Regions from separate parts of the Mesorhizobium sp. WSM4830 genome, predicted to be linked through region 2. Evidence: riboswitches for the same ligand, from Rfam matches in the RefSeq annotation. Region 2 holds a riboswitch; the other holds the start of a gene.
The links. Region 2 has a riboswitch for thiamine pyrophosphate ahead of thiC (phosphomethylpyrimidine synthase ThiC). Riboswitches for the same ligand answer to the same signal wherever they lie in the genome.
Positions count from the first base shown of each region.

Region 1 (5,958 bases), on a different contig from region 2:
ATAGGCCGGATCGGCGATGTTGTTCTCCAGCCGCGAGATCGAGGCCGACACCGCTTCGATCTTTTTGGGTAAGGTTTCCAGCGCGAATTTCTGCTTGAACGACAGTTTCTTGGCCGGGCCCTTGGGAGCGGCCGCGTTGGTCCTGCTTGCAGCCATCGCCTCGCTGGTCTCTACCTTCGGCCGCGCCTTGCGGTCATCCAGCCTGGTGCCGCCGCGCTGCGCCAGCATGTCGGAATAGCCGCCGGCATATTCGATCCAGCGGCCGTCACCATCCGGCGCAATAATGCTGGTCACGGTGCGGTCGAGGAAATCGCGATCGTGGCTGACCAGGATCACCGTGCCGGCAAAGCCGGCGACCAGTTCCTGCAGCAGTTCCAGCGTCTCCATGTCGAGGTCGTTGGTCGGCTCGTCGAGCACAAGCAGGTTTGCCGGCCGTGCCAAAACGCGGGCGAGAATCAGCCGGGCCCGCTCGCCGCCCGAAAGCTCGCGCACCGGCGTGCGCGCCTGTTCCGGCTTGAACAGGAAGTCCTTCATGTAAGAGACGACGTGGCGCTGCTCGCCATTGATGACGAGGTTCTCGCCGCGACCGTCGGTGAGATACTGCGCCAGTGTCTCCTGCGGATCGACGGCCTCGCGCTTCTGGTCGAGCGTGGCGATCTCCAGATTGGTTCCGAGCCGCACCGTACCTGCGTCCGGCTTCAATTCGCCGGTCAGCATCTTCAACAGCGTCGTCTTGCCGGCGCCGTTCGGCCCGACCAGGCCGACGCGATCGCCGCGCTGGATGCGGGTCGAGAATCCCTTGACCACAGTCAGATCGCCAAAGCTCTTCTCGATGTTCTTGGCTTCGATCACCAGCTTGCCGGATTCGGCGGCGTCGCTGGCTGTCATCGTCGCCGCACCCTCGGCGCCGCGATGACCACGAAAGCGCTGGCGCATGGTCTGCAACTCACCGAGCCGGCGCATGTTGCGCTTGCGCCGTGCTGTCACGCCATAGCGCAGCCAGTGCTCCTCGCGCACGATCTGGCGACCGAGCTTGTGCTGCTCGCGCTCTTCCTCCTCCAGCACCGTGTCGCGCCATTCCTCGAAAAAGGCAAAGCCCTTGTCGAGACGGCGGGTCTGGCCGCGGTCGAGCCAGATTGTGGCGCGCGACACGCGCTCGAGAAAACGACGGTCATGCGAGATGACGACCAGTGCCGAGGAGGTGCGGGCAAGCTCCTCCTCCAGCCATTCGATAACCGAAAGGTCAAGATGATTGGTCGGCTCATCGAGGAGGAGAATGTCGGGCTCCGGCGCCATGACGCGGGCGAGGGCGGCGCGCCGCGCCTCGCCGCCGGAGAGGTCGTTCGGCCGCTCCTCGCCGGTCAGGCCGAGATGCTCCATCAGATAGGTGGCGCGGTAGGGATCGTCGGCGGGTCCGAGCCCTGCCTCGACATAGGCGCGGACGGTCGCAAAGCCGTCCATGTCGGGAATTTGCGGCAAGTAGCGCACGGTCGCCGAAGGCTGGCGGAAGACTTCGCCGTCCTGCGGTTCGATCAGCCCGGCGGCAATCTTGAGGAGCGTCGACTTGCCAGAGCCGTTGCGGCCGACCAGGGCGATCTTGTCGCCAGCTGAGGCCGTCAGGGCGGCACCGTCTAGCAGCGGCGTGCCGCCGAAGGTCAGCTTTATCCCGTCGAGATTGAGAAGTGGCGGCGCCATGTCAGCTTTCGGGTAGGGGAAAAGGATGCGCGAGCAGCAGCGCGCGGCCGCTGGCCAGCGCGATTTCCAGCCGGCCCCTGACCTCGTTGGAAATGGTCAGCGACGAGCCGAACGCGACCTCGACATGGTCGAGCGGCCATTTGGCACCGGTGACGCTCAGGCCGGCGAGATCGGAGAAGCCGAGCACCGAAAACAGCGTGCCGTCGGCATAGTCGAAGTCAGTCTTTCCCGGCAGCAAGGGAATGCCTTCCTGCGCGCCGCTGGTCAAAAGCACTTCCGTCCCGCCTTCCGCCAGCCGGACGCTCAGCGCCAGATGCAGGAAGATGTGGTCGGTGCGTTTGCCGCCGAAGGCGCCTGCGAGCACAAGGCTGGTCGCACCGCATTCGAGTGCGGCGGCGATAGCGAGTTCACCGTCGGTCTTGTCTTTTTCGGCGGGAAACACCTGCCGTGGCACGGCGGCCAGATCCTCCGGCAAATCGGCAGGCACCGAATCGAAATCGCCGATCCAGAGTTCCGGCCTGAGGCCCAGCATGCGCGCATGGCCGATGCCGGCATCCGCGGCGATGACGCGCGAGCCTTCGACCTGGCGGTCGAGCAGCGGCGTGCGGATGAGATCGCCGCCAAGCAGGATGGTGAATTTGCTCATATCTCGTGGCCCTTACCAGCCCTGCCCCGGAAACGGAAGATGAAACGGCAGAAGGCTGGGCTTTGGATGTCCGGCAAACTTCCGCTTGCGCAGCACTTCGGCCGGGCCTATGTGTCGCAACGCTCTAACGGGGTGCCGGACGCGATTTTCGCGGACCGGCTGAGAGGCAAGACTGCCAACCCGCTGAACCTGATCCGGTTTGTACCGGCGGAGGGATTAGACGTTTCGGACAGCCCGACGCCTCAATTCCTTTCAACGCGAACGAAGGAGGCGCCGATGCGCGGTTTTTTTCACTCTGTTGTCTCGATTATCCTGCTTGCGGCATCCGCGCTCGCCCTGCCAGGGCAGGCATCGGCACAGGATAAGCTGACCGTCTATACCTATGAAAGCTTCACCGCCGATTGGGGTCCGGGACCCGCTGTGACGAAGGCCTTCGAGGCCGAATGCAGCTGCGTCGTTGAATTCGTCTCGGTCGCCGACGGCGTAGCGCTGCTCAATCGTGTGAAGCTGGAAGGCGCCGCGACCAAGGCCGATATCGTGCTTGGCCTCGATACCAATTTGACCGCCGACGCCAAGGCAACCGGCCTGTTTTCGCCACACGGCGCCGTGTCGGGCGTCAGCGTCCCGGGAGCCTGGAGCGACGATATTTTCGTGCCGTTCGACTATGGCTATTTCGCCGTCGTCTACGATACCGAAAAACTGAAGAGCCCGCCGAAAAGCCTCAGGGAATTGGTCGAGGGCAATGCCGGCGACAAGATCGTCATCCAGGATCCGCGCACCTCTACGCCGGGCCTTGGCCTGCTGTTGTGGGTCAAGTCGGTCTATGGCGACAAGGCGCCCGAAGCCTGGGCCAAGCTCAAGGCGAAGGTGCTGACGGTGACGCCAGGCTGGAGCGAGGCCTACGGCCTGTTCACCAAGGGCGAGGTGCCGATGGTGCTGTCCTACACCACCTCGCCGGCCTACCACATGGTCGCCGAAAACACCGAGCGCTACCAGGCAGCGTCCTTCGAGGAGGGCGAATATCTGCAGATCGAGGTTGCGGGGATCACCACCAAGGGCGCGAAGAACCCGCTGGCGGAAAAGTTCATTGCCTTCATGACCGGACCGAAATTCCAGGATGTCATTCCCGAAACCAACTGGATGTTCCCGGCCGGCAAGACCGACAAGCCGCTCAATCCGGCGTTCGACAAGCTTGTCAAACCGACCAAGACCTTGCTGTTCAGCCCGGAGGAAGTCGCGGCCAACCGCAAGGCCTGGGTCGATGAGTGGCTTGCGGCGATGAGCAAGTAGTCGTGGCGAGCTGATCAAGGTGGTCACTCTACGGCGCCCCCCTCTGTCCTGCCGGACATCTCCCCCACGAGGGGGGAGATTGGCAGCTTCGGCGTCTCGCTCAGTCCTGCAACGTTGGAAATTGGCTAAGGCCGAAGTGACAGCCGATCTCCCCCCTCGTGGGGGAGATGTCCGGCAGGACAGAGGGGGGCGCGAAGGAACGCTGTCCTCGCTAAGAATCTCGAATCGGGCGGTGTAGCGTGCAACGCGCGTCATCAGTGGACTCCCGCGTCACTGCCGGCATCGTCGCGCTCGCAGCCATCGCGCTGCTGATCGGCGGGGCGTTCGCAGGTCTCATCCTGCAAGCCATGCGCGACCCGTCCGGCGCCGGCGCCGCTTTCGATTCCTATCTCTTGCGCGTCGCCCGTTTCACGCTCTGGCAGGCAGTCCTTTCGACCCTGCTCTCCGTTGCACCGGCGCTGTTCGTCGCGCGCGCCCTGTCGCGGCATCCACAGTTTCTCGGGCGAGGCTTTATCCTGCAGCTTTTCGCCCTGCCGCTGGCGCTGCCGGCCATTGTTGCCGCACTCGGTGTCCTGGCGCTCTACGGCCGTGCCGGGTATTTTGCCGGCACGCTGGGCGCGCTAGGCGGCCAGAGCTGGCCCGGCATCTACGGCCTGTCGGGCATCCTCGTTGCCCATGTCTTCTTCAACCTGCCGCTGGCAACGCGGCTGTTCCTGGAAGCATTGCAGACCGTGCCGGCCAACCAATGGCGGCTGGCGAGCCAGCTTGGCATGGGCGCTGCGCCGGCCTTTCGGCTGATCGAATGGCCGCCGCTGCGTGCGGCCCTGCCGGGCATCGCCGGGCTCGTTTTCATGCTGTGCATCACCTCTTTCACCATCGTGCTTACGCTCGGCGGCGGACCCAGCGCGACGACGCTGGAGGTTGCCATCTACCAGGCGCTGCGTTTCGACTTCGACCCGGCGCGGGCGGTGACGCTGACCTTGTTGCAAATTGCGCTGACCTTCGTGGTCGTGCTGGCACTGACACGGCTCGGCGCCAATGTGACCGGCGACGCCAATCTGCCGGTGGCGCCGCGCCGGTATTTTTCAGCCGGTGCGGCCGAGACCGTGCTGAACGCGCTGGTGATCGGGCTGGCATTGCTGTTTGTCGCCGGGCCGATGGCGGCGACGCTGGCAGCCGGGCTTGGCGCCGATCTCGGTCGACTGGCCGGCGAGAGCGCGGTGCGGCAAGCGACGGCGACCAGTGCTGGACTCTCCCTCTTGTCGGCGCTGCTCTCTGTGGCATTGTCGCTGTCGCTGGTCATGGCGCGCCGGGCGCTGGCGCTCACCCGGCGGACAGGCCGGCGGACACTGCTCGAACATCTGGCCGACACCGGTGCGGGGTTCGTCCTGGTGGTGCCGCCCATCGTCATCGGCGCCGGCTGGTTCCTGCTCTTGCGCGCCGTCAGCGATGTCTTTGCGATCGCCCCTGTCATGGTGGTTGCGGTCAATGCGGTGATGGCGATGCCGTTCGCCATCCGCGCCATCCGCCCTGCCTATGACGCGGCGAGCGAACGCCACGAACGGCTCTGTGCACAGCTTGGTATCTCGGGCTGGAACCGGTTGCGGCTGGTCGACTGGCCGTCGCTGCGGCGGCCGCTCGCCACCGGATTCGCTTTCGCCATGGCGCTGTCGCTCGGCGATCTCGGCGTCATTGCGCTGTTCGGCAGCGATTCCGTGCAGACCTTACCCTATCTGCTGCTGGCGCGCATGGGCAGTTACCGCACCGAGGATGCGGCCGGGCTGGCGCTGCTGCTCGGCCTTGTCTGCCTGGCGCTGGTGCTGACCGCGGACTGGCTGGGAAAGAGGGAGAAATCATGATGCCGATCAGCCCGGAACGGTCGATTTCGGTGGAAAAAGGCGCGGCGGTGCGGCTCGACAACGTCTCGTTCAGCTATGGTGAAACGCCGCTCATGTTCGATGTCGATTTCCCGGCGTCGGAGATCACCGCCATCATGGGGCCGAGCGGGTCGGGAAAGTCGACGCTGCTCAATCTGGCGGCCGGTTTCGAGACGCCGCGGTCGGGCCGCGTGCTGATCGGCGGCGCCGACGTCAGCACTGCGCCGCCTTCAGCGCGGCCGGTATCGATGGTGTTCCAGGAAAACAACCTGTTTGCCCATCTGTCCGTCGGGCAGAATGTTGGGCTCGGCCGCTCGCCTTCGCTCAGGCTGAGCGAGGCTGACCGCGCCGCAATCGCCGCAGCGCTGAAGCGCGTCGGCCTTGCCGGCAAGGAAAGCCGGCTGCCGAGCGAACTCTCCGGCGGCGAGCGGCAGCGCGTCGCGCTCGCCC
Region 1 covers NZ_JBVVQI010000037.1:13,532-19,489, forward strand. Annotated here, with positions in the region: gene AC0L2Y_RS30090 (ABC-F family ATP-binding cassette domain-containing protein) at 1-1,695, opposite strand, end outside; gene AC0L2Y_RS30095 (thiamine diphosphokinase) at 1,697-2,341, opposite strand; TPP riboswitch at 2,460-2,574, shown strand; gene thiB (thiamine ABC transporter substrate binding subunit) at 2,618-3,631, shown strand; gene thiP (thiamine/thiamine pyrophosphate ABC transporter permease) at 3,889-5,490, shown strand; gene thiQ (thiamine ABC transporter ATP-binding protein) at 5,487-5,958, shown strand, end outside.
Region 1: another riboswitch for thiamine pyrophosphate. It lies ahead of thiB (thiamine ABC transporter substrate binding subunit); the one in region 2 lies ahead of thiC (phosphomethylpyrimidine synthase ThiC).

Region 2 (5,958 bases):
CCGCCGCGGGCCCTTGAGGGCGGGGGCAGGAACGGTCGGTTCTGGGCCATCTTCGAGGCGGCGCTCGACGGCAAGAAGGAGGGCATGGGTCTCGAACGCTGGTGCGCGGCCTGCGCACAAGCCGATCAGCATCACCTTCGACGTGCGCTTCAGCCAGCGCTTTGCGGCTCAGAGACCTGCAGGAGGATCTGACCCGCTATCAGCTGGCGCTGGGCCAGCCAGAACCAGGCCCGTTCGAGGACATGATCAAGCATTTCGAATTGCAGCCTGACGAGAGCACTTCGCCCTTCGTGACAGAGCGATCATCGGCAACCTTCGGAAATTTGCCGATAGCGAGGCGTCGTCGTCAACAGAACATTTCGGACGAAGGCCGCCAAGGGACGTGCTACGTCCACGCAAATAGGCGAGATCCGTTGCCGTCTCGGTGTTCGTCTCGACGGCATGCGTCGCAGCGAGGAGTTCGGCTGATTTCAATGAGCGGCGGCGTGGTGCGTCGACCCTCCTCGATCGTTCTTTCGTAACCCTCTCTTCGCCCTGCAAGCGGAAGCGCACCAATGCGGCTCATGTCATCCACTGCCTAGGTAATCCATCGCGTTCAGAGGTCGCGTTTCGGCGCCATTTCCCCCGGCTCGCCTCTTGGCGAGGCTTGGCGTGGTCGCGCTGGATAACACGCCGGCCCCATCCGTCCGGCTCCGTGTCGGCGATCGCGCTATGGGATCCGTCGCCGGTCTTCCGATGGAATTGAGGGCCTGTGACGATGGCAGACCCGGTTCGATCGAGAAGCCTTCCGCTGCTGTCAGCCAGCCTGCATCGTATTCAAACGCAGCGCACTCGGGCGCGCCCTGCTGGTCATAGCGCAACGTGCCCAGAGGCGTCGCTTCGTCGGCTGACAGCGAACAAATGCTGACGGTATCGAACGAAAGTGTCACATATCGAACATACGAACCATGTCCGAAACATCTGTTTTTCGTGCTCAGCGTGACCCCCAAAAGCAAAAAAGAAGAGAGCACGACGAAGTTTCGCCGGGCATTTAAGTGTCAGCGCGAGCTACCTCTTCAGTATGGCACGTCGCTTGCTGCTCTGCATCGAACGCCGACGCCCAACCCACAAATAGCAGAGATGAATAATGGCGATTTGTTCAGAAGTGCTGAATCTAACTGAGTGGCTGAACAGCAGTGTGGAAGCGCAGCGGGGCAAAGCAATAGGCGTCCTGCCTTTCTTTGAGCCTGACACAGGTCGAATCCAACCTTTTTCGGGCAATGCATGACCAAGCATAGTTGTTCTTCCGTAAATCTCCAGTCGTTTGAGCAGTTCGTTTTTGTGCAACAAAAGTTTCAAACGTTCAATTGCGCACTTTTAGCATTCACGAGAACTCATCTTGATGATTATCTTTTAACCTTTGAATGGAGATCCGGAATGAACGTAAGCAGCCTTCTTCTCGGCTCAGTTGCGGCCCTGATCTCCGTTTCCGTCGCTCGCGCGGCGGACCAAGTCTCTGCGCCGGACCCGACCGAATACGTCAAGATCTGCGACGTCTACGGTTCGGGCTACTTCCATATCCCCGACACCGAGACCTGCCTGCGCATCGGCGGCTACATCCGTTACGACGTCGGCCTCGGCGATGTCCGATCCTATGACGGGGCAAGAACCACCGATGGGAGCCCTGGCGAGGCTCGGGGCACCTGGCGAAACAACACGCGTTTCACGTTCAAAACTTGGACGCGCCAGGAGACCGAACTCGGCGCACTGAAGACCTATACTGAAAACCGCGTGAACTTCGGCAACCGCAACGCTCATCCGGGTCCGGACAGCCCTCAGAACTATGGCTTCAACAGCGGCGTCAAGTTGGCTTCCGCCTGGATTCAGCTTGGTGGCCTCCGAGTTGGTAAGGACGAGTCGGCCTTCGACACGTTTACAGGCTACGCCGGGAACGTCCTCAATAACGTACTCGTTCCGTACGGCGACTTCGATACCAACGTGGCCCAGTATTACTTCGATGCCGGCAATGGCTTTTCGGCTCTGGTTTCACTTGAACAAGGGTCGGGTGTAGTCGGTACTATCGACAGCCATGTTCCGCACGTCGTCTTCGGCGTAAAACAGACGCAGGGCTGGGGCGCGATCACCGGCGTAATCGCCCGTGACAGCAACTACGATGCTTTGGCCGGCAAGGTCCGCGTCGATTTCAATGTCACAGATGACCTGTCGCTATTCGGAATGTTCGGCTATGGCTCCATTGGCAATCTCAATGATGACCCAACCAATGCAGTCGCCGCTCACGGTCGCGGCTTCTACAAAACTTGGAGCGGCAACTGGGCTTTCTGGGCCGGCTCCACTTACACACTCAACGAGAAAACTTCGTTCAACCTTCAGGTCTCGGGTGATCAGTTCTGGAACTCTGGTGTGGCTGCAAACGTCGCCTACTTGGTCGTTCCAGGTTTCACAGTCACAGCCGAAGTCGACTACGACCACTACAGCAACTTCGGCGCCGGCGCGGTCGACCATTCCCGCGTGAACTGGACTCACGTCGGCAAAAAGAACAGCCTCGGCGGCATACTCCGATTCCAAAGCTCATTTTAAACAACTCCATCTGGTGTCGGCGCCCCAGCGGATCGCCCGAAGGCGATTTACGCGCAAACCTTCGGTGCCGATTGAAGGCGTAATCATCATAAGGACCGATCTTTAGTTCAACCGTTTGCGACCCCTTATCCCTGTCTTCGTCTCCAACGCCTGGTTTGTCGCCGACATATGGTCTGACCGGCTACCGATCATCGCCTCGGCCCGAATGCGCTTGACAAATCGGCGCCGGCCCGTTCAACCTGAAGCATTCACCAGGGGAGTCCCGGCAAGGGGCTGAGATACTGCTGGCTTTCGCGGCGCAGTGACCCGTTGAACCTGATCCAGTTCATACTGGCGTAGGGACGGTGCAAGCGCTTTGCGGGAGTTTACGCCCGAGGTCCTGTTTCGGCAGGTCAACAGAAGCGTCTTTTCATCCTTCCGGCACAGAACTGGATCTCCAATGCTTGAGCAAAGGAGCCTCAGATGAATGCCCTCACTCCCGCCGTCTCGACGGGACCGTTGCCCGCCTCCCGGAAAATCCACAAGCCCGGTGCCATCCACCCGCAGATCAGGGTGCCGATGCGCGAAATCTCCGTCCATCCGACGGCCGACGAGCCGGCCGTCACCGTCTACGATCCGTCCGGCCCCTACACCGACCCGACCGTCGAAATCAGTATCGAAAAGGGTCTTGCCCGGCTTCGTCACGAATGGATTTCAGCGCGCGGTGATGTCGAGGCTTATGAGGGCCGCCACATCCGGCCGGAGGACAACGGATTTGCGGCGGGCGAGCGCCTGACGCCGGAGTTTCCCATTCGCAGCCGGCCACTCAGGGCCAAGCAGGGCAAGGCGGTGACCCAGCTTGCCTATGCGCGCGCCGGCATCATGACGCCTGAAATGGAGTTCGTCGCCATCCGCGAGAATCTTGGTCGTGAGATGCTGCGCGGCAAGCTTGAGCGCGACGGCGAGGCATTTGGCGCCGCTATCCCCGACTTCGTCACACCGGAATTCGTGCGCGAGGAAGTGGCGCGCGGACGGGCGATCATTCCCGCCAACATCAATCATCCCGAGAGCGAGCCGATGATCATCGGCCGCAATTTCCTGGTCAAGATCAACGCCAATATCGGCAACTCGGCGGTCACCTCCTCGATGGCCGAAGAGGTCGACAAAATGGTCTGGGCGATCCGCTGGGGCGCCGATACGGTGATGGACCTGTCGACCGGCCGCAACATCCACAACATCCGCGACTGGATCGTTCGCAATGCGCCGGTGCCGATCGGCACGGTGCCACTTTACCAGGCGCTGGAAAAGGTTGGTGGCATCGCCGAGGACCTGACCTGGGAGGTCTACCGCGACACGTTGATCGAACAAGCCGAACAGGGTGTCGACTATTTCACCATCCACGCCGGCGTGCGGCTGCATTACATCCCGCTGACCGTCGACCGGGTCACGGGCATCGTCTCGCGCGGTGGCTCGATCATGGCCAAATGGTGCCTGCACCATCACCGCGAAAGCTTCCTCTATGAGCATTTCGAGGAGATCTGCGACATCTGCCGCGCCTATGACGTGTCCTTCTCGCTCGGCGACGGCCTTCGTCCGGGCTCGATCGCCGATGCCAATGATGCGGCGCAATTCGCAGAGCTGGAGACCCTCGGTGAGCTGACGAAGATCGCCTGGGCCAAAGATTGCCAGGTGATGATCGAAGGCCCTGGCCACGTGCCTATGCACAAGATCAAGCAGAACATGGACAAGCAGCTCGCCGTCTGCGGCGAGGCGCCGTTCTATACGCTTGGACCGCTGACGACCGACATCGCGCCGGGCTATGACCACATCACCTCAGGTATCGGCGCTGCCATGATCGGCTGGTTCGGCACAGCCATGCTCTGCTACGTCACGCCGAAGGAACATCTCGGCCTTCCCGATCGAAACGACGTCAAGACCGGCGTGATCACCTACAAGATCGCGGCTCATGCCGCCGACCTGGCTAAGGGGCATCCGGCGGCGAAGGTCAGGGATGATGCCCTTTCGCGCGCTCGCTTCGAGTTCCGCTGGGAGGACCAGTTCAACCTGTCGCTCGATCCGGAAACCGCGCGGTCCTTCCATGACCAGACCTTGCCCAAGGAGGCGCACAAGCTGGCGCATTTCTGCTCGATGTGCGGGCCGAAATTCTGTTCGATGCGCATTTCCCACGACATCCGCGGCGAGGCGCAGAAGGAGGGCATGGCGGCGATGGCGGCGAAATATCGCGAAGGCGGCGATCTCTACGTGTCCGCGGATGAGACCGGCGCATCGTTTATGCCGGAGGCGCATGAGCCGTCATGAGGGTGCTGGTCAAAGGGGCGGGTGTCGCCGGCCTCACCGCTGCCTTCGAGCTCGCCACGCGCGGCGCGGCGGTGACAGTTGCCGAGGTAAGAGATGCCCTCGGCGGCAATGCGTCGTGGTTCGCCGGCGGCATGCTGGCGCCCTGGTGCGAGCGTGAAAGCGCCGAGCAGTCCGTGCTCGATCTCGGACGCAACGCCGCGGACTGGTGGGATGCGGCGACGCCTGACCAGCTCACACGGGCCGGAACAATGGTTGTGGCCGCGCCTCGTGACAACGGCGAACTCGAGCGGTTCGCCAGCCGCACCTCGGGGCAAAAGCGCGTCGATGAAGACGAAATCGCGTTGCTGGAGCCCGACCTCGCCGGCCGCTTCCGTCGTGGATTGCTCTTCCCCGACGAAGCCCATCTCGACCCGCGCCAGGCGATGGCGGCACTGCATGACAGACTGGCAGAGATGGGCGTCGAGTTCCGCTTCGGCGCCGACGCCCGGCTTGGCTCCGGTTTCGATCGCCGGATCGACTGCACGGGGATTGCCGCCGTCGACGACCGACTGCGCGGCGTTCGTGGCGAGATGCTGATCCTGCGCACGCCGGATGTCTCGCTCTCGCGCCCGGTCCGGCTGCTTCATCCGCGCTTTCCGCTCTACGTAGTGCCGCGAACTGACCACCAATTCATGGCCGGCGCGACGATGATCGAGAGCCAGTCCGCTGGACGGGTCACGGCGCGTTCCATGATGGAGCTTTTGAGCGCGACCTATACCCTCCATCCGGCCTTTGGTGAGGCCGAGATCGTTGAAACCGGTGTCGGCGTCCGTCCAGCCTTTCCCGACAATCTGCCGCGTGTCGAAGCACGCGGAAACACCGTCGCGATCAACGGGCTTTATCGCCATGGCTTTCTTCTCGCTCCCGCCATGGCGCGCCAGGCGGCCGAACTCGTCTTCAGTCATGACAAAACCTTGGAGCTCGCCAATGAAACTAATCGTCAACGGCCAAGCGCTTGAGATTGACGCCTCAACGCTGGCCGAACTGCTTGCCGCGCTCGACTACGAAGGCGATTGGCTGGCGACGGCCGTCAACAGCGACCTC
Region 2 covers NZ_JBVVQI010000019.1:52,091-58,048, forward strand. Annotated here, with positions in the region: gene AC0L2Y_RS22620 (porin) at 1,417-2,577, shown strand; TPP riboswitch at 2,821-2,937, shown strand; gene thiC (phosphomethylpyrimidine synthase ThiC) at 3,040-4,875, shown strand; gene thiO (glycine oxidase ThiO) at 4,872-5,873, shown strand; gene thiS (sulfur carrier protein ThiS) at 5,842-5,958, shown strand, end outside.